Regions from separate parts of the Streptomyces ortus genome, predicted to be linked through region 1. Evidence: riboswitches for the same ligand, from Rfam matches in the RefSeq annotation. Region 1 holds a riboswitch; the other holds the start of a gene.

What was found. A riboswitch is a leader RNA that binds a small molecule or an ion and turns the genes downstream of it on or off. The one in region 1 is predicted to bind glycine.
Region 2: another riboswitch for glycine. It lies ahead of gcvT (glycine cleavage system aminomethyltransferase GcvT); the one in region 1 lies ahead of gcvP (aminomethyl-transferring glycine dehydrogenase).

The regions. Positions count from the first base shown of each region.
Region 1 covers NZ_JAIFZO010000002.1:396,751-407,947, forward strand. Annotated here, with positions in the region: gene K3769_RS04995 (glutamate-cysteine ligase family protein) at 1-294, opposite strand, end outside; gene K3769_RS05000 (hypothetical protein) at 970-1,560, shown strand; gene K3769_RS05005 (DUF5999 family protein) at 1,961-2,164, shown strand; gene gcvP (aminomethyl-transferring glycine dehydrogenase) at 2,341-5,226, opposite strand; glycine riboswitch at 5,411-5,506, opposite strand; gene K3769_RS05015 (PRC-barrel domain-containing protein) at 5,611-6,015, shown strand; gene K3769_RS05020 (DNA polymerase IV) at 6,022-7,434, opposite strand; gene K3769_RS05025 (MerR family transcriptional regulator) at 7,525-8,157, opposite strand; gene K3769_RS05030 (bifunctional nuclease family protein) at 8,372-8,845, opposite strand; gene ftsR (transcriptional regulator FtsR) at 8,945-9,679, opposite strand; gene K3769_RS05040 (zinc-ribbon and FHA domain-containing protein) at 9,723-10,694, opposite strand; gene K3769_RS05045 (DUF881 domain-containing protein) at 10,756-11,197, opposite strand, start outside.
Region 2 covers NZ_JAIFZO010000002.1:3,236,534-3,247,730, forward strand. Annotated here, with positions in the region: gene K3769_RS17530 (L-serine ammonia-lyase) at 1-413, opposite strand, end outside; gene glyA (serine hydroxymethyltransferase) at 529-1,791, opposite strand; gene gcvH (glycine cleavage system protein GcvH) at 1,838-2,215, opposite strand; gene gcvT (glycine cleavage system aminomethyltransferase GcvT) at 2,343-3,470, opposite strand; glycine riboswitch at 3,634-3,750, opposite strand; gene K3769_RS17550 (AAA family ATPase) at 3,963-4,631, shown strand; gene K3769_RS17555 (enhanced serine sensitivity protein SseB) at 4,706-5,491, shown strand; gene K3769_RS17560 (enhanced serine sensitivity protein SseB C-terminal domain-containing protein) at 5,738-6,529, shown strand; gene K3769_RS17565 (ABC transporter permease) at 6,913-7,926, shown strand; gene K3769_RS17570 (ABC transporter substrate-binding protein) at 7,988-9,778, shown strand; gene K3769_RS17575 (ABC transporter permease) at 9,896-10,894, shown strand; gene K3769_RS17580 (ABC transporter ATP-binding protein) at 10,891-11,197, shown strand, end outside.

The sequences.
Region 1 (11,197 bases):
TACCCTTCCTTCGAGCCGGTGGGGAGCGATGTTGACTTCCAGATTGAACATGGCGAGTTCTGTTTGGAAATCGCGACTGGCGATACGTTCGAGTACTTGCGCATTCATCATTCGCGGCATGCCGTCGGGTCCTGCGAGATTCAGCTCGATCTCCAGACCCATGAGATTCTTGGGGCGGTCGAACCGCTCCTCCGCCAGCAACCGCGCCAGCCCCTCCAGGCACTGCTGATGCTTCTCTCGGTACCGTCGGCGGTCGGACAACCCGATTGTCCCCGCCACGACCTTCTCCCCCATCGAAGCTTCCTTCCTCGACTGGGCCGCCCGAAGAACCGGCCGCTGGTGTCCCGGGTCACGAGGGATGATGCCCAGGCAATGTGATCGATAACGCCCCGGACCTGCCCCCCCGGGCTCTACTCTGGACTCAGCTCTCTTCGGGCACATTCACTAGGCATGAGGCACCGAATTTTTCTTGACGGTCGATCCAGTCGTAAAAAACGCCGACGAGAACCGGCCGTCCACTCCGGAAGAGTATTCCGAGGTCACGATCGGGTACCCGCCGAGAACCAGGATGAAACACACGTATCGGCGACCTAATTGTCTCTTGCGCTTAATGCGTGGAGCAGCTAGCCGAAACACGGCCTGAACACGTGTCGTATAAACTCCGCGAACGAGGCAGAGAGTTGGCGCTCGTGGTCGCAGGGCCTGTCGTCGAGGTGACGGCGTCATCCCGAAGGGCGGCCCGTGCGGCGTCCTGTGCGTGCGATCGCAAAGTCACCGGAAGGATCCTGTAGCCGGGCGAGGTTACGGGACCCCTCCGGCCTCTCGGCGAGCATGCGTGCCGGACACCGCGCGGCAGGCATCACTTCGGCGACAGGCACTGTGCCCCCGCACCTTTGACCCCGAGAGCTGACAACGCCGTCCGCCCCCGCCCCTGCGCCACCATGCCTGTCGAATGAGAGGCGATCCACCATGCCGCTGCACATCCCTCCGGCTCCCGCGCCGGCATCTCGCGCCGTCCTCACAGCCCTCGGTTCCCCGACCGCGGTCCGTGAAGCCCGTACCCCGTCCCTCCGCGACACACAGGGACCCCTCACCGCCGAACTCCCCCTGCCCGTCCACGTACTCGACCGAATCACCCCGGCGGGCACCTCGGCCACCCGGCTCGCCGGATGGCGCTTCCTCATTCGCTGCCACGAACGCGCGGTGGCGGCGGCCGAGACCAGGCTGACGCCCGACGGCTGGGCTTTCTCCCACTTCTTCGAAGGGCCGTACGTCACCGCCACCGAACGAGCCCTGCGCCAGGCGGAGACGATGCCGGGGTCGTACCAGCCACGCCTGCTCTCGGTACCCGAGCTCTACATGCTCACACTCTGGCTGCACGGCGACTTCAGCACCGACGGCACCCAGGGGCACCTCGCCGCCACCGACCTGCTGGTGCCACTGGCCCCCGCCCCGCCCGGAATCGCCGCCCACCGCCCGCACCGCGTGGCCGAACTGCTGCCCGTACTGACCCACCGGCTGGCACCCGCGGCCACTCCGCTGCTCGGCTCACCCGCCTGAGCGCACCCCTCTCCTCCTGCCCCGCGGCCACCATCCCGGCCGCGGGGCACATCGCTGTGCGCGCCGACCAGTGAAGAGGGCACGGGAGTACGCGGGGAGGGCGTCGCTCGGAGTGACACGTGCGCAGCGCAGCGCACTCCCGGCCCGTCCGGACTAGCCCCATCCGACCATTGCGAACCACCCGAAGGGACACCCCAGTTGGGATGAACCGTCCGCACGGGTGATGCGTCATCAACCTGTGAGGAGCGCTGGCGCCAAATCCCTGCGGATTGACGCCCATAGGGCAACACTGGGTTCCGGACCATCTGACAAACGGGGGGCGGCCATGGACACCGGTTCGAGCCGCGGAACAGACAACACATCGAACACCGACCTCACACCGAAGCGAAAGATCCCATCAATGTGCCAGCACCAGCGACCGTGCCCGACAGCCGACTCCGCCGACCGGGAGGCAGCGCTCCTCGTGGCGCACCACCCGGAACAGGGATGGAGCCTGCTGTGCAACGGCGTCCTGCTCTTCGAGGACACCGGTGAGCTTCTGCCGGACGGCCGGATCATCGCGCCGCACCGGCCGCCGGCCCTTGATGTGATGACCGCGGCCTGAGCGGCACGGCTCGGCACGGCTCGGCACGGAGAACGGGAACGGCAGCGGGGCCGGTTCCGGGAAGCACTCCCGGAACCGGCCCCGACGCATGTCCGACGGCGACCGCTGCCCGCGCCTCAGTCCTCGTAGGCGTCCATCAGTCCTCGTAAGCGTCCATCAGTCCTCGTAAGCGTCCATCAGTCCTCGTAAGCGTCCAACGGCGGGCACGAGCAGACCAGGTTGCGGTCGCCGTACGCCTGGTCGATCCGCCGCACCGGCGGCCAGTACTTGTCGGCGGCCGAGACCCCGGCCGGGAACACGGCCTCCTCGCGGCTGTACCCGTGCTCCCACGTGCCGCCGAGCGCGCCCGCCGTGTGCGGGGCGTTGCGCAGCGGGTTGTCGTCCGCGGCCCACTCGCCCGAGCCGACCTTCTCGATCTCCGCGCGAACGGCGATCATCGCGTCGCAGAACCGGTCGAGTTCGGCCAGGTCCTCGCTCTCGGTGGGCTCGATCATCAGCGTGCCGGCCACCGGGAACGACATCGTCGGCGCGTGGAAGCCGTAGTCGATGAGCCGCTTGGCGACGTCGTCGACGCTTACACCGGTCGCCTTGGTGAGCGGCCGGAGGTCGATGATGCACTCGTGCGCCACGAGCCCGCCGGGACCGGTGTAGAGGACCGGGAAGTGCGGCTCCAGCCGCTTGGCCACGTAGTTGGCGCTGAGCACGGCGACCTGCGTGGCCCGCTTGAGCCCTTCGCCGCCCATGAGCCTGACGTACGCCCATGAGATGGGCAGGATGCCCGCGGAGCCCCAGGGAGCCGCCGAGACCGGGCCCACGCCCGTCTCCGGCCCCGCGGCGGGCTGCAGCGGGTGGTTCGGCAGGTACGGCGCCAGGTGCGCGCGCACTCCGACCGGGCCGACGCCCGGACCGCCGCCGCCGTGCGGGATGCAGAAGGTCTTGTGCAGGTTGAGGTGCGAGACGTCGCCACCGAAGTGCCCCGGCTTGGCGAGCCCCACCAGCGCGTTGAGGTTGGCGCCGTCCACGTAGACCTGCCCGCCCGCCTCGTGCACCTGCGCGCAGATGTCGGCGACGTGCTCCTCGAACACCCCATGGGTCGAGGGGTACGTGATCATCAGCACGGACAGCTCGTCACGGTGCTGCTCGATCTTGGCCCGCAGGTCCTCGACGTCGATCTCGCCGTCCTCGGCGGTCTTCACGACGACGACCTTCATCCCCGCCATCACCGCGCTCGCGGCGTTCGTGCCGTGCGCGGACGACGGGATGAGGCAGACCGTGCGCTGCTCGTCGCCGTTGGCCCGGTGGTATCCGCGGACGGCCAGCAGCCCGGCCAGCTCGCCCTGCGAACCGGCGTTGGGCTGGAGCGAGACGTTGTCGTAGCCCGTCACCTCGGCGAGCCGCTCCTCCAGCTCACGGATGAGCGTGAGGTAGCCCTGTGCCTGCTCGGCGGGCGCGAAGGGGTGCAGCTGCCCGAACTCGGGCCAGGTGACCGGCTCCATCTCGGTCGTCGCGTTCAGCTTCATGGTGCACGAGCCGAGCGGGATCATGCCCCGGTCGAGCGCGTAGTCGCGGTCGGCGAGCCGGCGCAGGTAGCGCAGCATCGCGGTCTCCGAGCGGTACTGGTGGAAGACCGGGTGCGTGAGGTACTCGTCCGTGCGCAGCAGCGCGGCCGGCAGCGTGTCCTCGGCCGTTCCGTCCAGCGCGGTCACATCGCCGTCGACGCCGAACGCCGACCAGACGACACCCAGCTGGGCCCGCGTGGTCGTCTCGTCGCAGGAGAGGGAGAGGTGGTCCGCGTCCACGAGGTGGAGGTTGACCCCACCCTGACGGGCGGCGGCCAGCACCTCCGCTGCCCGGCCCGGCACCCGCACGGTGAGGGTGTCGAAGTACGCCTCGTGGACGACCTCGACCCCGCCCGCCGTCAGACCCGCGGCGAGGATCGTGGCGTACCGGTGGGTACGCCGGGCGATGCCCTTCAGTCCCTCGGGGCCGTGATAGACGGCGTACATCCCGGCCATCACGGCGAGCAGGACCTGGGCCGTGCAGATGTTGCTGGTCGCCTTCTCACGGCGGATGTGCTGCTCACGCGTCTGCAGGGCCAGGCGGTACGCCTTGTTGCCGTCGGCGTCGACCGAGACACCGACGAGCCGCCCGGGCAGGCTGCGCGCGAAGTTCTCCCGTACGGCCATGTATCCGGCGTGCGGCCCGCCGAAGCCCATCGGCACACCGAAGCGCTGGGTCGTACCGACGGCGATGTCGGCGCCCAGCTCGCCGGGCGAGGTGAGCAGCGTCAGGGCGAGCAGGTCGGCGGCGACGGTGACGACCGCGCCCAGCTCGTGCGCGCGCTCGATCACGGGCTTCAGGTCCCGTACGGCACCGGAGGCACCGGGGTACTGGACGAGCACGCCGTTGATCTCACGCCCGGCGAGCTCCTCGGGGATGCCCTCGGCGAGGTCGGCGACGACGACCTCGACGCCGGTGGGCTCGGCACGGGTCCGTATCACCGCGATCGTCTGCGGCATGGTGTCCGCGTCGATCAGGAAGAGGCCCTTCTTGTTCTTCCCCATGCGCCGCGACAGCGCCATGGCCTCGGCGGCGGCCGTGCCCTCGTCGAGCAGCGAGGCCCCGGAGGTCGGCAGTCCGGTCAGCTCGGCGACCATGGTCTGGAAGTTCAGCAGGGCCTCGAGGCGCCCCTGCGAGATCTCGGGCTGATAGGGCGTGTACGCCGTGTACCAGGCCGGGCTCTCCATGACATTGCGCAGAATGACGGGCGGCGTGAATGTGCCGTAGTAGCCGAGCCCGATCATCGAGCCCAGCACCTCGTTGCGATCCGCGAGGGAACGCAGCTCGGCCTGTACCTCGGCCTCGGTGCGGGCGCCCGGCAGTTCGAGCGCGTCGGCGTTCTTGATCACATCCGGTACCGCGGCGGCCGTCAGCTCGTCGAGCGAGCCGTACCCCACCTGCGCGAGCATCTTGGCGCGGGCCTCGGAGTCGGGCCCGATGTGACGCTGCTCGAAGGGGATTCCCTGTTCGAGCTCGGAGAGCGGAATACGTTGGGCGGTCATTGCGGAGGCCTCCTGGTCTGACGACCTTCGAGGGGCACCACAGTGCGGGTGCCCGAACGGCCTCCCCCTCTGTCATCTCGACCTGAGAGCTTCACCGGTCCGCCGTGAGGGCGCACCGGCTTTCACCGTCGGTGAGAGCGGAGCCCGTCGAATACTCGAACACCCCTCTGCTTTCCAGAGTGACCTCGTCCATGCGGTACGTGTGCCTGAGAGATTCCGGGGAGGATTTGCTCCTTCGGCGCCTCCGATGAAGCCTGGAGGACTCTCCCGCACGGGGTCAGCAGCCGTCGCCCAGCCTACCAGCGGGGTTCCCTCAAGTGGCCGGTCACCTCAAAGTGCTCTTTCGTAGTGCTTACGGATGAGTTGCGAGCAGCTGGAGGGCCCGTGCAGACCGACATCGATCCGCGCAACCTGATAGGCCGCAAGGCGTTCGACCGCAACGGCACGAGGATCGGCACCGTCGACGAGGTCTACCTCGACGACGCGACCGGCGCACCGGAGTGGGCCGCCATACGAACCGGTCTGTTCAGCCGGGACGCCTTCGTCCCCCTGGAGCCCAGCGAAGTGATCGCCGAATCCCTGCACGTCCCCTTCGAACGCTCCCTGATCAAGGACGCCCCCGACTTCGGCGTAGGCCGCCACCTCTCCCCCGAGCAAGAACTGCAGCTCTACCACCACTACGGCCTGGACGTCGCGCCCCCGCCCCCTTTCCCGGACAGGGACTTCGGCCGCCTGGCCACGAAGGAGGACCCCACCCTCAAGGGGCGCGGGGAACGGCGCGATCTTTAAGGTCTTTCAGGGGCGCGGGGAACGGCGCAACCCTTCACCCACAGGGGGCGCAACCAGAGGCAACGGCTCCGCCCCCTCCAACCCGGGATCGTCGACCCGAAACGTCTTCACCCGCCCCGGCGCGGAATCCGGTGTCTCGAACCGCACGGTCACCCTCCCCAGCCCGCTCCCCTGCACCCACCCGTGCCCGAACTCGACATGCCGAACATCGTGCCCCGCCCGCCACTGCCGCTCCACCACCGGCTCCGGCTCCTCGACCGCCTCCTCCGCCGCCACCGGCTCCGCCCCGAGCCCCTCCGGCTCCCCATCGGCAGCGGCCTGCGCCTCGGCCTCAGCCTGGGCCTGGGCCTGGGCCTGCGCGAAGAGGTCCTCCTGCGTGTAGTCGGCGAGCCCGGTCACCCCGACCCCCAGCAACCGCACACCCCCCGTGGTGTCCACCGCCTCCAGCAGCCGCGCCGCGGCCTCCCGCACCACGGCCGGGTCGTCCGTCGGCCCCCGCAACGTCTCCGACCGCGTCAGCGTCGAGAAGTCGTACCGCCGCACCTTGAGCACGATCGTCCGCCCGGACAGCTGCGCCCCCCGCAACCGCTGGACACACCGGTCCGCGAGCCGCTGCACCTCCATGCGCACCCGCACCCGGTCATGGATGTCCACGTCGTACGTGTCCTCGACGGACACCGACTTGGTGTCCCGCTCGGCCACCACGGGCCGCTCGTCATGGGCCAGCGCCATCGCGTACAGGGCGAGGCCATGGGCCTTCCCCAGCAGCCGTACGAGCTCGTCCTCGCCCGCCTCCGCGATCTCCCCCACGGTGTTGATCCCGCCCCGCCGCAGATGGTCGCCGGTGGCCGGCCCCACACCCGGCAGGATCCGCACCGGCATCGGCGCGAGCAGCGCCCGCTCGGTGCCCGGCTCTATGAGCACGAGCCCGTCCGGCTTGGCCTGCTCGGAGGCGATCTTCGCGAGCATCTTGCAGGCCGCGAGCCCCACGGACCCGGTCAGCCCGGTGACGGCCCGGATGTCGTCGCGCAGTCTCTTCCCGGCCAGCAACGCCGACGCCTCGTCCCAGGCGGTCCCCCCGGCCTCCAGATCCACGAACGCCTCGTCCAGGCTCAACGGCTCCACCAGCGGCGACAACTCCCGCAGCAGCCCCATCACCTGCTCGCTGATCTGCCGGTACAGACCGAAGCGCGGTACGAGATACGCGGCGTTCGGCGCCAGGCGGCGGGCCTGCGCCATCGGCATCGCCGAATGAACCCCGAAGACCCGCGCCTCGTACGAGCAGGTGGAGACCACGCCACGCGGTCCGAGGCCGCCCACGACGACCGCCTTCCCGCGCAGGCTCGGCTTGGACGCCTGCTCCGCCGAGGCGAAGAAGGCATCCATGTCGAGATGCAGGATCGTGGGCGCGGTTCTCACATGTCCGATGCTGCCCTACGCCACTGACAATGCCCCGGGCCACCGCCCACGGAGCGCCGCGGAACCGCCGGCCCGCCCTGCGCGGCCGTCTCAGACCGCGCGGTTGCGGCGCCGGGCCAGCTCGTCCGCCGGATTGGCCCCGACGAGCGTCTCACCCGTGTCCACACGCTCTCCGTGCAGCTGCGAGAGCGCGCTGCGCACGTCCCGCCACACGACGCCCACGGCGATGCCGAAGATGCCCTGGCCGCCCTGGAGAAGGGCGTGGACCTCGTCGGGCGAGGAACATTCGTAGACCGTCGCGCCGTCGCTCATCAGCGTCATCCGCTCCAGGTCGCAGGAGCCCCGCTCCTTGAGATGCTGGACCGTGGTGCGGATGTTCTGCAGCGAGACCCCCGTGTCCAGGAACCGCTTCACGATCTTCAGGACGACCACGTCACGGAAGCTGTAGAGCCGCTGCGTCCCCGACCCGTGAGCGGGCCGCACGCTCGGCTCGACCAGAGCGGTCCTGGCCCAGTAGTCCAGCTGCCGATAGGTGATCCCCGCGGCCGCGCAGGCCGTGGGCCCGCGATAACCGATCTCCTCGGACGCCACCTCGCCGTCCCTCGGCACCACTTTCGGCCGCTGTACGTGATCGGCCGCGCTGCTGTGAAGCGGGTACGGGCCACTGTCCCCCAGACCGCGTCCGGAGGCACCCCCAGCCGTACCGTCGCCGCTGCTTCTCACGCCGACCTCCGTCCTAGACCTGCCTTCTCGACGGTAGGCAGTCACCAGGGGCTCGTCAACGATCGCCACACTCGGCACGCCGGGTGATAATCACCCTAAGAGTGGTTTCCCGTGCCCCACTGCGGGGAAAGGCTAGCCGAATGCGCTCGGGACGACCGCCGTACGGCGCGTCGTCCGGCGGTCCCGGAGGGTCACGGACCGGTCTCCGGCACCGTCACTGGCTGTTGGTCCCGAAGTCCTCGGGCGAGATCTGGTCGAGGAACTCGCGGAACTTCTCCACCTCGTCCTCCTGCTCGTCCGGGATCGCGATGCCGGCGTCGTCCAGGACACCGTCGCTGCCGTAGATGGGCGTCCCGGTGCGCAGGGCGAGCGCTATGGCGTCGGACGGCCGCGCACTCACCTCGACCCCGCTGGCGAACACCAGCTCCGCGTAGAAGACGCCCTCCCGCAGGTCGGTGATGCGCACTTCGGTCAGCTCCTGGCCGACGGCTTCCAGCACGTCCTTGAACAGGTCGTGGGTCAGCGGTCGCGCGGGAGCCATGCCCTGCTGAGCGAAGGCGATCGCCGTCGCCTCCCCCGGCCCGATCCAGATGGGGAGGTAGCGGTCGCCTCCCACTTCACGCAGGAGCACGATCGGTTGGTTGGAGGGCATTTCGACCCGGACACCTACGACGTCGAGCTCGTTCACACAGCAACCCTAGGCCGTGCCCGGCACCTTTGGGTAGTCGAGCACGGAATGGGTGCCCTATCCCACGTTCCACGCCCCGCGTCCGGGCGGGTCGCCGGGTCAGGGAAGCCGCACCCCGAGGGCCGACTGCACCAGGGCGGCGTGCAGCCTCACCGCGAGCCCCGCCAGCTCCTTGGTGCGCGCCTGGGCGTGTGCCCTGGTCTGCGGGTTGCGGTGGAGCCGCAGGGGTGCCACGACCTGGTCCACCAGGCCGGCCTCGCGGTCGGCGGCGGCCTTCACGGCGCGCAGATGGCGCGGCTCGATCCCGAACCGCCCCAGTTCGAGCACCAGTCCGGCGACGGTCACCGCTTCGGCGTCGTACACGCCGTCCGGCAGCGGGGTGATGAGCCCGTACGACTCCCACTCGTCGAGCTGCCGCTCACCGATCTCGGCGGCGGCCAGCAGCTCGTCGCGCCCGATACGGGCGACGACGGGCTCCTCGGGCTCACTCAGGGCCTCCCCGTCGCGCTGACGCCCCACGGAGGGCAGCGGGGCCGCCTCTCCGCGCCCCATGGCGTCCAGATGCTCCCGGATGACCTTCAGGGGCAGATAGTGGTCCCGCTGCATCCTCAGGACGTGTCCGAGGCGTTCGACGTCGTCCTCGCTGAACTTGCGGTATCCCGAGGGGGTGCGCTGCGGCTCGATGAGGCCCTCGGACTCCAGGAAACGGATCTTGGAGACGGTGACCTCGGGGAATTCGTCACGCAGCACGGTCAGCACCGTGCCGATGCTCATCAGCCCGTGGTCCGTGGCGGCGGCGCCGTGACCGGCACCGCCGCTCGGTGTTCGAAGCATGGACCTTCCCTGGGGGTCTCCCCGGACAAAGTCTGGGGGAGGGTCAGATGCCCCGCTGGCTCGCGTAGAAGACCAGCCGGTACTTGCCGATCTGCACCTCGTCACCGTTCGCCAGGGGGACCCGGTCGATGCGCTCCCGGTTGACGTACGTGCCGTTGAGGCTGCCGACGTCCGCCACCGTGAACGAACCGTCGGGCTCCCGGCGGAACTCCACATGGCGGCGCGACACGGTCACGTCGTCCAGGAAGATGTCGCTCTGCGGATGACGGCCGGCGGTCGTCAGATCACCGTCCAGCAGGAAGCGGCTGCCCGAGTTGGGCCCCCGCCGCACCACAAGGAGCGCCGAGCCGAGCGGCAGGGCGTCCACGGCGGCCTGCGCCTCGGGCGACAGCATCGGCATCTGCGTCTGACCGGTGGCCTCGGCGTCGTAGGCCTCAAGACCGGAGATGGAGATCGTCGAGGTGGTCTCCGACGGACGCTCGGGGGTCGCCCCGGCCCGCAACGGCGCACCACAGTTCGAGCAGAAGCGACTCGCTTCCGCGTTGCGGTTACCGCACCTCGTACACACCAGGGCCGACATGGACGGATCCTCCTGCCGCGGCTGCCCCGCCGGGGTATTGGACGCGTACGGGTCGGAGCCGAATCCTCCACCCGCACCTGAGGTTGACGGATCCCCGAAACCTATGCGCCCCGACTGGGCAGGGTCAACAGACGGCGCGCCCTGACCACCGGAAATGTCACCGGGCGGCCCACCCACCTGGTCGCGGAACAGCGGGCGGTCCCCCTGCTCCTCGCCTTCCGAGGGGCGCGGTGCGCGATGGCGGGCGGTGGCGTTGTCGCCGCCCTCTCGTGCGCTCTTGCCGAACAACTTCGCAAACAACTTCACGGGCGATTCCCCTTGACCGAAACAGACCCGCCCGTGGGGCAGGACGAACCCTGATTGCACACACCGGTCGAGCCGGACACCCTCACAACGTCCGTATCCACCAGACAGTTTCCACCACGCACCAGCCATTCGGTGCGTCGACCCCCCGCAAGCTCATGCCCTCGGAGAGCCGCCTCCAAGCGCCGCAGGTTCACTGGGAGGACGACCGAGCGTAGTCAGGCCGCTCTGCGGGTCGCAAGGCGTCCACGACGATCTTGTCGGACCGCTCCACCGTGACGGTGGCCTGCTCCTTCTCCAAAGTCTGCACCACGCCGCCAGGGATGTTGAGCGCCGGTTCGAGGTCCTGGGGTTTCCCGATGACCTTGAAACGATACGGGGAGCCGATCTTGTTCCCGTCCACCGCGACTCCCCCGCTCTTATCCGTCAGATAGGTGCCCGCGACGATCCGTACGCCATTGACCTGGATGGCCTCCGCGCCCGCCGCACGGAGCTCCTGGACCGCGTCGAGCAGCATGTCGGCCTCGACCGTTCCCTTCCCGTCGGCGATGGTCAGCGTGATGCCGGGGCCCTGCGCCGCCACGGTGCCCGCCAGAATGCCGAGTTGCTTCTCCTTCTCGACCGTCTGCTTGCGG
Region 2 (11,197 bases), 2.8 Mb from region 1:
GCACCCGAGGCGTCGTACGCCCACAGGGTCATGCCGTTCGCGTGGTACGGCAGGGTCTTGCGGCGGTGCAGCACCAGGTCGTCGTCGAAGGAGAAGTCGATGCCGTGCTCGCCGAGCAGGTCGAGGCGGCCCGACGACTTGATCTTCTCGACCCGGTCGTCGGCGCCCTCGACGTCCACCGTGCGCGGCGAGGCGCCCTCCAGGCCGAGCAGCACCGCCTTGGGGGTCCCGTGTCCGTGGCCGGTCGCGCCCAGGGAGCCGTACAGCTCCGCGCGGACCGAGACGACGGGGGCCAGCAGATCCTCGTTGCGCAGGCGAAGCGCGAACATGCGGGCCGCGCGCATCGGGCCGACCGTGTGGGAGCTGGACGGGCCTATGCCGATCGAGAACAGGTCGAAGACCGAGATGGCCACGGGAACTCCTCAAAACGGGGTGAAGCGGGGTGGAGCGGAGAGGGTCGGGCGGCAGGGATCCGGGCCACGGGGTACCGCGTGCACATCCAGTGTGCGCGGTACCCCGCGAAACGGACTACTTGCCCAGGCCGGGGTACAGCGGGTGCTTCTCGGCCAGAGCCGTCACCCGGGCCTTGAGCGCCGCCGCGTCGAAGACCGGCTTCAGCGTCTCGGCGATGACGTCCGCGACCTCGGCGAAGTCCTCGGCCGTGAAGCCGCGGGTGGCGAGCGCGGGCGTACCGATCCGCAGGCCCGAGGTGACCATCGGCGGCCGGGGGTCGTTCGGGACGGCGTTGCGGTTGACCGTGATGCCGACCTCGTGGAGCCGGTCCTCGGCCTGCTGCCCGTCCAGCTCGGACTCGCGCAGGTCGACCAGGATGAGGTGCACGTCCGTGCCGCCGGAGAGCACGTTCACCCCGGCCTCGCGGGCGTCGGCCGCCGTCAGCCGCTCGGCGAGGATGCGCGCGCCGTCGACCGTACGCTCCTGGCGCTCCTTGAACTCCTCGGTGGCGGCGACCTTGAAGGAGACCGCCTTGGCCGCGATCACGTGCTCCAGGGGGCCGCCCTGGAAGCCCGGGAAGACGGACGAGTTCAGCTTCTTCGCGAAGGCCTTCTTGGCGAGGATGATCCCGCCGCGGGGCCCGCCGAGCGTCTTGTGGGTGGTGGAGGTGACCACGTCCGCGTACTCCACCGGGTTCGGGTGCAGGCCCGCCGCGACGAGGCCCGCGAAGTGCGCCATGTCGACCCACAGGTACGCCTCGACCTCGTCCGCGATCCGGCGGAACTCGGCGAAGTCCAGCTGCCGGGGGTACGCCGACCAGCCCGCGATGATCACCTTGGGGCGGTGCTCCTTGGCGAGTCGCTCGACCTCGGCCATGTCGACCAGGCCGGCGTCGTCCACGTGGTAGGCGACCACGTCGAATTGCTTGCCGGAGAAGTTCAGCCGCATCCCGTGGGTCAGGTGACCGCCGTGGGCGAGGTCCAGACCGAGGATGGTGTCACCGGGCCGGGCCAGCGCGAACAGCGCGGCCTGGTTGGCGGAGGCGCCCGAGTGCGGCTGCACGTTGGCGTACTCGGCGCCGAACAGCTCCTTGACCCGGTCGATGGCGATCTGCTCGGCCACGTCGACGTGCTCGCAGCCGCCGTAGTAGCGGCGGCCGGGGTAGCCCTCGGCGTACTTGTTGGTGAGGACCGAGCCCTGGGCCTCCATGACCGCGACCGGGGCGAAGTTCTCCGAGGCGATCATCTCGAGGGTGGACTGCTGACGGTGCAGTTCGGCGTCCAGGGCGGCGGCGACGTCCGGGTCGAGTTCGTGCAGGGGCGTGTTCAGAAGCGACATCGGTCTGGGGTCCTTAGCGAGGAGCCGGAAGGGCGGGGAGCCGGAGTCAGGAGCCGGAGAATTCGGCGTACTCGGCGGCGGAGAGCAGGTCCTTCGGCTCGTCCGTCACCCGTACCTTGAAGAGCCAGCCACCCTCGAAGGGGGCGGTGTTCACCAGCGCGGGGTCGTCCACGACATCCTGGTTGATCTCGGTGATCTCACCGGTGACGGGCGAGTACAGGTCGCTGACCGACTTGGTCGACTCCAGCTCGCCGCAGGTCTCGCCCGCGGTCACCGCGGCACCGACCTCGGGGAGCTGGACGTACACCACGTCGCCGAGCGCGTTGGCCGCGTGCTCCGTGATGCCGACCGTCGAGACGCCGTCCTCGGCGCCCGACAGCCACTCGTGCTCCTTGCTGTAACGCAGCTCTTGGGGGTTGCTCATGGCGTGAATTCTCCTGTACGCGGGTGAGTGCTGATGCCGGGGGAGTACGGGTGAGCTGGGTGGATGTGCCCAGAATCACGTGTGGCGCCTGCCGACCGGCGTCACGGGCGGTGCTTGCGGACCAGTGTCACTTCCGGCGCTTGTAGAACGGCAGTGCCACGACCTCGTACGGCTCGTGACTGCCCCGGATGTCCACGCCGACACCGGTGGTGCCGGGCGCCGCGTGCTCCGCGTCGACGTACGCCATCGCGATCGGCCTGGCGAGCGTCGGCGAGGGCGCGCCGGAGGTGACCTCGCCGATCACCTTGCCGCCGGCGACGACGGGGTAGCCGGCGCGCGGGACCCGGCGGCCCTCGGCGATCAGACCGACCAGGACGCGCGGGGGCTGCGACTCGGCGCGGGCGGCGGCGGCGGACAGCGCCTCGCGGCCCACGAAGTCGCCCTCCTTCTCGAACTTCACGACCCGGCCGAGCCCCGCGTCGAACGGCGTGAGCGAGGTGCTCAGCTCGTGGCCGTACAGCGGCATGCCCGCCTCCAGGCGCAGGGTGTCCCGGCAGGAGAGCCCGCAGGGCGCGAGCCCGGCCGCGGCGCCGGCGTCGGTCAGCGCCTGCCACAGTTTCTCGGCGTCGGCCGGGGCGACGAACAGTTCGAACCCGTCCTCGCCGGTGTAGCCGGTGCGCGCGATCAGCGCCGGGACGCCCGCGACGGTGCCGGGCAGCCCCGCGTAGTACTTCAGGCCGTCGAGGTCGGCGTCGGTCAGGGACTTCAGGATGCCGGGGGACTCGGGGCCCTGCACGGCGAGCAGCGCGTACGCGTCCCGGTCGTCGCGCACCTCGGCGTCGAAGCCGGCGGCGCGCTCGGTGAGGGCGTCCAGGACCACCTGGGCGTTGGAGGCGTTGGCCACGACCATGTACTCGGTGTCGGCGAGGCGGTAGACGATCAGGTCGTCGAGGATGCCGCCGTCGGCCCGGCAGATCATCGTGTAGCGGGCCCGGCCGGTCTTCACCCCGCCGATGTTGCCGACCAGCGCGAAGTCCAGGAGCGCGGCGGCCTGCGGGCCGCTCACCGTGATCTCGCCCATGTGCGAGAGGTCGAAGAGACCGGCCCGGGTCCGGACGGCGAGGTGCTCGTCGCGCTCGGAGCCGTACCGCAGCGGCATGTCCCAGCCGGCGAAGTCGGTCATCGTCGCGCCCAGCGAACGGTGCAGGGCATCGAGCGCGGTGCGGCGCGGTTCAACGGAGGCGTTGCTGCTCATCGGCGGGGCTCCCAAGGCATGACGGCGAGGTCGTTCCTCCCCATCTGTCATCGGAACCTGAGAGGTTCGCCGTGGCCACCGGTGAACACCGGGGTCACTGACTTGCACCTTGGGTGGGGCCGACGCCCTGACGGTCAGGGGGCGGCCCGCTTTTCAGATGTGCCTCGTCCGCGCGGTAACGGGGGCCTGAGAGATTCAAGGGAGGGACTTGCTCCTTCGGCGCCCGGGCATTCGTACACCTGGGTGTACGTGTTTCCCGGAACTCTCCCGCGCGGATTCAAACGGCCGGTATGCAGTTGGCGGGCACATCATTGCACGCCCCCGGCCGGGGCAGCGGGCCGCGCGGGGTTCCGTGGGGGTAACCAGGGCGTTCACAGTGATCTGTGACGGGGCTGTGGCAGGACAAGAACAGAAACAGGGGGACCAGCGCATTACCTTCTCTTTACACTCGACGGAGATGGGTCTGCCGACCCCATGGGGAGGACGATCAGGGTGAACAGGACCACGGCGTACGCGACCAGTTCGGGCATCGCGCTGCCCAAGCAGCCACCCGCTCCGGCCAGGGAGGCGTGCGATCCGCTGGTGACGCCCGTCGTCCGCGATCTGCGGGCCCGCTCGGGACACAGCCCGCACGGTCTGCGCTTCGGCGCGGCCGATCTGGTGGTGGTCACGGGCCTGCCGGGCAGCGGCAAGTCGACCCTGATGCGCCGGGCGGTGACCGGCCGCCGCGTCGACTCCCAGGACACCCGCGACCGCTGGGACGAGCGCCTGGCCCGCTTCCTGCCGTACGCGGTCTACCGGCCCCTCGTGCGCGCCGCGCACTACGCGGGTCTGCGCCGCGCCCTGCGCTCCGGCGAGGGCGTCGTCGTGCACGACTGCGGTACGCAGGCCTGGGTGCGCAGCTGGCTGGCGCGGGACGCCCGGCGCCGCGGCGGCACCCTGCACCTGCTGCTCCTCGACGTCGATCCCGGCACGGCCCTGGACGGCCAGCGCGAGCGCGGCCGGGGCGTCTCGCGGTACGCGTTCGCGCGCCACCGCGGCGCGGTCGGCCGGCTGCTGCGCTCGGTGGAGAAGGGCGACCTCCCGGAGGGCTGCGGCTCCGCGGTGCTCGTCGACCGTGCCGCGGCGGACGTACTGCGCCGCATCGACTTCGGCGACTGAGGACGACGCGACGCAGGACGACTGACGACGACTAACCTCGTCAACCGCACAAGCGGTCGGAGCAGGCGGTGGAGATGGACTTCCAGGCACAGGACATTGCGGCACACGCGCACCCCCACACGGGATGGCCGGGCAACGAGCTGGAGGAGGTGCTGGCCGCCTCCCTGGGGCTCCCTCCGTCGCCCTCGACGGGGGCCCGGATCGTGGAGGTCCTGGGGCGCAGCTTCATCTGGGTGCCGCTGCCGGAGGGGGGCGGCCCGCACAGCGGACCGCTCGACCTGCCCACGATCGAGCTGGCCGGGCAGGCGTACGTGCCGGTCTTCACCTCGGAGCAGCAGTTCCGCCAGGTCGTCGGCGACCACATGGCGTACACGGTGGCGCCCGCCGTGGAGTTCGCGCGCGGTCTGCCGCCCCAGGCCGGCATCGTGCTCAATCCGGACGGCACGGTCGGGATGCCGGTGCCCCCGGCCGCCGTCGCCGAGCTGTGCCGGGCCGGCCGGACCGAACTGGACGGGCCCGCGAGCGGCGGCCGGGTCCGGCTCTTCCAGCCGGACTGGCAGGACGACCCGGTGGACTTCCTGGCCGCGGCCTCGGCGGAGTTCGAGGCGACCGGCCTGGTGCTGAGCGCCCGGCGCTGTCTGGCGAGCATCGAGGGCGGCGACACCGTGATGTTCGTCGGCGTGGAGGTGACCCACTGGGACGAGAACGCGCGCACCCTCCCCCTGGACGCCCTGGGCCGCGCCCTCGGCAGGATCCCCCTGCCCCACCCGGTGAACCTGGTCTTCCTCGACGTGGCCCAGGACCCGGTGGGCCACTGGCTCCGGGACGAGGTCCGGCCGTTCTACACCCGGGCGTTCTGAGGCGGGCCGTTCCGGGGCCGCCCGCAGGGTGCGCCCGGCCCCACACGGCCCGCACCCGACAGCGCACGGAGAGTCCCGAGCTCAGAACACCAAACCCGGCGGAGCGCAACGGTGCTGTCGGGATCGCCACTTAAGCTGGTTTCATGGCTCGGTCGGAGTGGTGCGATGTTCAAGTGAACGGGGCACCCCGTCGCATGCGAACCGTAGGACCGGTATGTCAGTGATGTCGCGAAGGGGCGGTAGAAGGTGAGCGCGTCGGGCACGGCCGCGGCCGGGCAGGTCGAGCACATGCTGCGCCAAGTGACGCCCGGGCGTTACGACGCCTACGAGGCGCTCCTGCGCGCGCTGGCGACCCCGCCGTCCGGCCAGGTGTGGATGCTGCTCTGGCACGGCCAGGCGGGCTCGCCCGACGCCCAGTACGGGAACATGGAGGTCGAGGGCTTCGGCTACGCCCCCTGTGTGACCTCCGCCCAGGAGCTCTCGGCCAGCGGCTGGAGCCGTTCGTACGAGGTGGCCGACGGGCTCGACGTGGCCCGCACCCTGTACCCCGACCACTACGGCCTCTGGCTGAACCCGCACGCCCCGGGCGGCGGTGTCGGCATCCCCTGGCTCGATCTGCGGCGCATCGCCACCGGCCTGGAGCGGCAGCCCGCGGGCCCGCTGCGGCTGTCCGAGCCCGGCATCGAGATCCCGCAGTTCTACGCCCTGCTCACCCAGAACGCGCACCGGACGGCCGCCGTCCGCTCGCTGCGCCGCGCCTGGGTGCAGCCCGCGCTCGGCGCCCCGTACCTCGCCATCGGGCTCGATGTGTACGACACCAGCCCGCCGGCCGTGGACTCGGTGCGGGCGATGATGCAGCAGTCGATCGGCGCGGTGCCGGACGGGCTGCCGGTGTCGACCGTGGCGATGTCCGACGAGTACGACCCGGTGGCTCTGTGGCTGCGCGCCAACGCGCGGCCGTTCTACGACCGGGAGGCGCACGCGGCTCCCGTCCAGGCGCCGGCGGCGGGCGGTTACGGATTCCCCTCCGCGTACTGAGATGATCTGTGCGGACACGGTCCACCCGCCCGGGTGGGCGTGATCCGTCAGAGGGAGTCCACACAGTGGAGCGTCCGCTCCCGCACCCGTACCGCCCCTGGGTGGTATGTCCCGATCTACGCGGGTAAATGGGTTGCGAGGCACCTTTCGCCCCCATTGTCATGTGTCCGCCCCCCGTTACCCGGCGTTCGGATAACGGAACCCTCCTGACGGCATCACGGTTACGCATCCATTCGCCTTGAAGTCTGGCTTCAGATCACCGAGGCGTTGAAGACTCCCCGTCCAGGGGGTTTAAACCTCCAGATGTGTACGACGGACTGATCACGCCGCTACAGCGGCAAGCGTGGGCCGGCTACCGCCGGTTGAGAGGGGTCCCTGCCACGATGACGGCACCATTGCACGAGCCGACGGCCGAAGCCGCGCCGAGCGCGGCCGAAGAGGCGGCGCTCGTTGCCGGCTCCGCCGAGGCGAAGGCGGTACAAGGACGTTCCCTCGGCCGCATCGCCTGGGAGCGCCTGAAGCGGGACAAGCTGGCCCTGGCGGGCGGCATGGTCGTTCTCCTGCTGATCCTTGTCGCGGTGTTCGCCCCGCTGATCGCGAACCTGGTCGGCCAGGATCCCGAGACGCACCACGAGGACCTGATCGACCCGCTCTTCTCGACCCCCACCGGGTCCCTCGGCGGCATCAGCGGGGACCACCTCCTCGGTGTCGAACCCGTCAGCGGCCGCGACATCTTCGCCCGCATCGTCTACGGCGCCCGGATCTCCCTGCTGGTCGGCTTCCTGTCGGCCCTGGTGGCCGTGGTGCTCGGCACGGTCCTCGGTGTGCTCGCCGGCTTCTTCGGCGGCTGGGTCGACGCCGCCGTCAGCCGCGTGATGGACGGCCTGCTGGCCTTCCCGCAGCTGCTCTTCATCATCGCGCTGGTCTCGGTCATGCCGAACGAGATGCTGGGACTGACCGGCACGGGCGTGCGCCTGTTCGTGATGATCCTGGTGATCGGCTTCTTCGGCTGGCCCTACGTCGGCCGCGTGGTGCGCGGCCAGACGCTCTCCCTGCGGGAGCGCGAGTACGTGGAGGCCGCGCGCAGCCTCGGAGCCGGACGGTTCTACATCCTGTTCAAGGAGCTGCTGCCCAACCTGGTCGCGCCGATCATCGTGTACACGACGATGATGATCCCGACCAACATCCTCACGGAGGCGGCGCTCAGCTTCCTGGGCGTCGGCGTCAAGCCGCCGACCGCCTCGTGGGGCCAGATGCTCTCCTCGGCGATCGACTACTACGACTCGGACCCCATGTACATGGTGATCCCGGGTGTGGCGATCTTCATCACCGTGCTCTCCTTCAACCTCTTCGGCGACGGCGTGCGTGACGCGCTCGACCCGAAGGGCTCCCGCTGAACTGCCGTACCCCCATGGGCCCGTCATCTGTCGACGGGCCGCTACATATCGGAGGATCCGAGTGAGTACCCAACGCACCACAGGGCGGCGCAAGCAGGCCGTGGCCGCCGCAGCCGTGGTCGCTGCACTGCTGTCCACGGCGGCGTGCGGCGGCGGCAACGACGACGACGGGGGCGGTTCGAAGAGCGGCGCGGCCGGCTTCGACGCTGCGAACAACAAGGTCGCCCAGGCCTCTGCGGCCAAGAAGGGCGGCACGCTGAAGTTCGCGGCCGCCCAGGACGCCGACTCGTGGGACACCACGCGCGGTTACTACGGCTTCATGTGGAACTTCAGCCGGTACTACAGCCGCCAGCTGGTGACCAACGCCACGGAGCCGGGTGCCAAGGGTGCCGCGGTCACGCCGGACCTCGCCGAGAAGACCGCCACGGTCTCCGACGACGGCAAGACCTACACGTACACGCTGCGTGACGGCATCACCTGGGAGGATGGCAAGCCCATCACTTCCAAGGACGTCAAGTACGGCATCGAGCGTGCGTGGGCGCAGGACGTGCTCTCGGGTGGTCCGATCTACCTTCAGGAGGTCCTCGACCCGAAGAAGGAGTACAAGGGCCCCTACAAGGACAAGTCCTCGGACAAGCTCGGTCTGAAGGCGATCCAGACGCCGGACGACAAGACCATCGTCTTCAAGCTGCCCGAGGCGAACTCGGACTTCGAGGAGATGCTCGCGCTGACCTCGGCGTCCCCGGTCCGCCAGGACAAGGACACCAAGTCGAAGTACGGCCTGAAGCCGTTCTCGTCCGGCCCGTACAAGTTCGAGTCGTACACGCCGAACAAGAGCCTGATCCTGGTCCGCAACACCGAGTGGAAGCAGGCTTCCGACCCGGTCCGCAAGGCGTACCCGGACAAGATCACGGTCAACTTCTTCACCAACGCCAATGACATGGACCAGCGTCTGATCAACGGCGACTACGACCTGGACCTCGGTCAGACCGGTCTCTCCCCGCAGGGCCGCACCAACGCCCTGAAGCAGCACAAGGCGAACCTGGACAACCCGGTCTCCGGCTACATCCGCTACGCGGTCTTCCCGCAGAGCGTCAAGCCGTTCGACAACGAGCACTGCCGCAAGGCCGTGATCTACGGTGCCGACCACGAGTCGCTCCAGACCGCTCGTGGCGGCCCGGTCGCCGGTGGTGACATCGGTACCAACATGCTGCCGCCGTCGGTCCCGGGCTCCGAGGGTCAGAAGTACGACCCGTACGAGTCGGCCACGACGAACAAGAACGGCAACGTCGCCAAGGCCAAGGAAGAGCTCAAGGCCTGCGGCAAGCCGAACGGCTTCAAGACCACCATCGCGGTCCGCAACAACAAGCCCGTCGAGGTCGCCACGGCCGAGTCCCTCCAGGCCTCGCTGAAGAAGGTCGGCATCACCGTCGACATCGACCAGTTCGACGGTGCCCAGACCACCGGCATCATCGGTAGCCCCTCGAACGTGAAGAAGAAGGGCTACGGCATCATCATCATGGGCTGGGGCCCGGACTTCCCGTCCGTCCAGGGCTACGGTCTGCCCCTGTGGAGCGGCGACTACATCCTTGAGAGCGGCAACAACAACTTCGCCCTGATCAAGGACAAGAAGATCGACGGTCTCTTCAAGGACTACACGAAGGAACTGGACGACACGAAGAAGGCCGCGATCTCCACGGAGATCAACCACAAGGTCATGGAGGGCGGCTACTACCTGCCCTTCGTCTTCGAGAAGTTCATCAACTGGCGCTCGAACCGTCTGGCGAACGTCTACACCTCCGACGGTTACAGCGGTCAGTACGACTTCGTGAACCTCGGCCTCAAGAAGTAACACCGACCGGCGCACCCGCCATACGGCACGAAAGGCAGGTGAAGGCCGGCGCGGCGTGACCCGCGGGCCACCGGACGACCTCCGGTGGCCCGCGGCCCCGCCGCCGGGCCGAGAGCAGTGCTCGCATACCTCATCAGGCGGCTCTTCGCCGCCGCAGTGATGCTGGTGATCATCATTCTGGTGGTCTTCGGTATCTTCTTCCTCGTCCCCCGCTGGGCGGGCGTGGACCCGGCCACGATGTTCGTCGGCAAGCAGGCGGACCCTGCGGCCATCGAGGCCGTGCGGCAGAAGCTCGGTCTGGCAGACCCGATCTTCGCCCAGGTCTGGGAGTTCTTCAAAGGCCTGTTCGTAGGCCGTACGTACTCCGGTGGCGGCGACGTCACCAAGTGCGCGGCGCCCTGCTTCGGTTACTCCTTCCGCAGCGAGCAGGCCATCTGGCCGGTGCTCACCGACCGCTTCCCAGTGACCCTGGCCCTCGCGCTCGGTGCCGCCGTACTGTGGCTGATCTTCGGTGTCGCGGCCGGTGTGCTGTCCGCGCTCAAGCGCGGATCCCTCTGGGACCGCGGTGCGATGATCATCGCCCTCGGCGGCGTCTCGCTCCCCATCTACTTCACCGGTCTGCTGTCGCTCGCGATCTTCAGTTACGGACTGGGCTGGATCGACGCCCAGTACGTGCCGCTCGAAGAGAGCTTCACCGGCTGGTTCGGCGGCATGATCCTGCCCTGGGTCACGCTCGCCTTCCTCTACGCCGCGATGTACGCCCGTATCACCAGAGCCACCATGCTGGAGGTCCTGGGCGAGGACTACATCCGGACGGCCCGTGCCAAGGGTCTGACCGAGCCCGTCGTCATCGGAAAGCACGCGATGCGTTCCACCATGACGCCGATCCTCACCATGCTCGGCATGGACCTGGGCGCGCTGATCGGTGGCGCGATCCTCACCGAGACCACCTTCAGCCTTCCCGGCCTCGGCCAGGCCGTCCTCAAGGCCATCAGCGACAAGGACCTGCCCATCATCCTGGGCGTCACGCTGATCACCTCGCTCGCGGTGATCGTCGCGAACCTGCTGGTGGACCTGCTGTACGCCGTGATCGACCCCCGAGTGAGGCTCTCATGACCGAACTCAGCAAGAGCGGAGCCGCCGTGGGGGAGCCCGTCAAGGACTCGCCCGCGCCCTCCGCCTTCCTCGAAGTCCGCGACCTCAAGGTGCACTTCCCGACCGACGACGGACTGGTCAAGTCCGTCGACGGGCTCAGCTTCTCGCTGGAGAAGGGCAAGACCCTCGGCATCGTGGGCGAGTCGGGTTCGGGCAAGTCGGTGACCTCGCTCGGCATCATGGGCCTGCACACGGCCGGTCAGTACGGCAAGCGCAAGGCGCAGATCTCCGGCGAGATCTGGCTGGACGGCACGGAACTGCTCT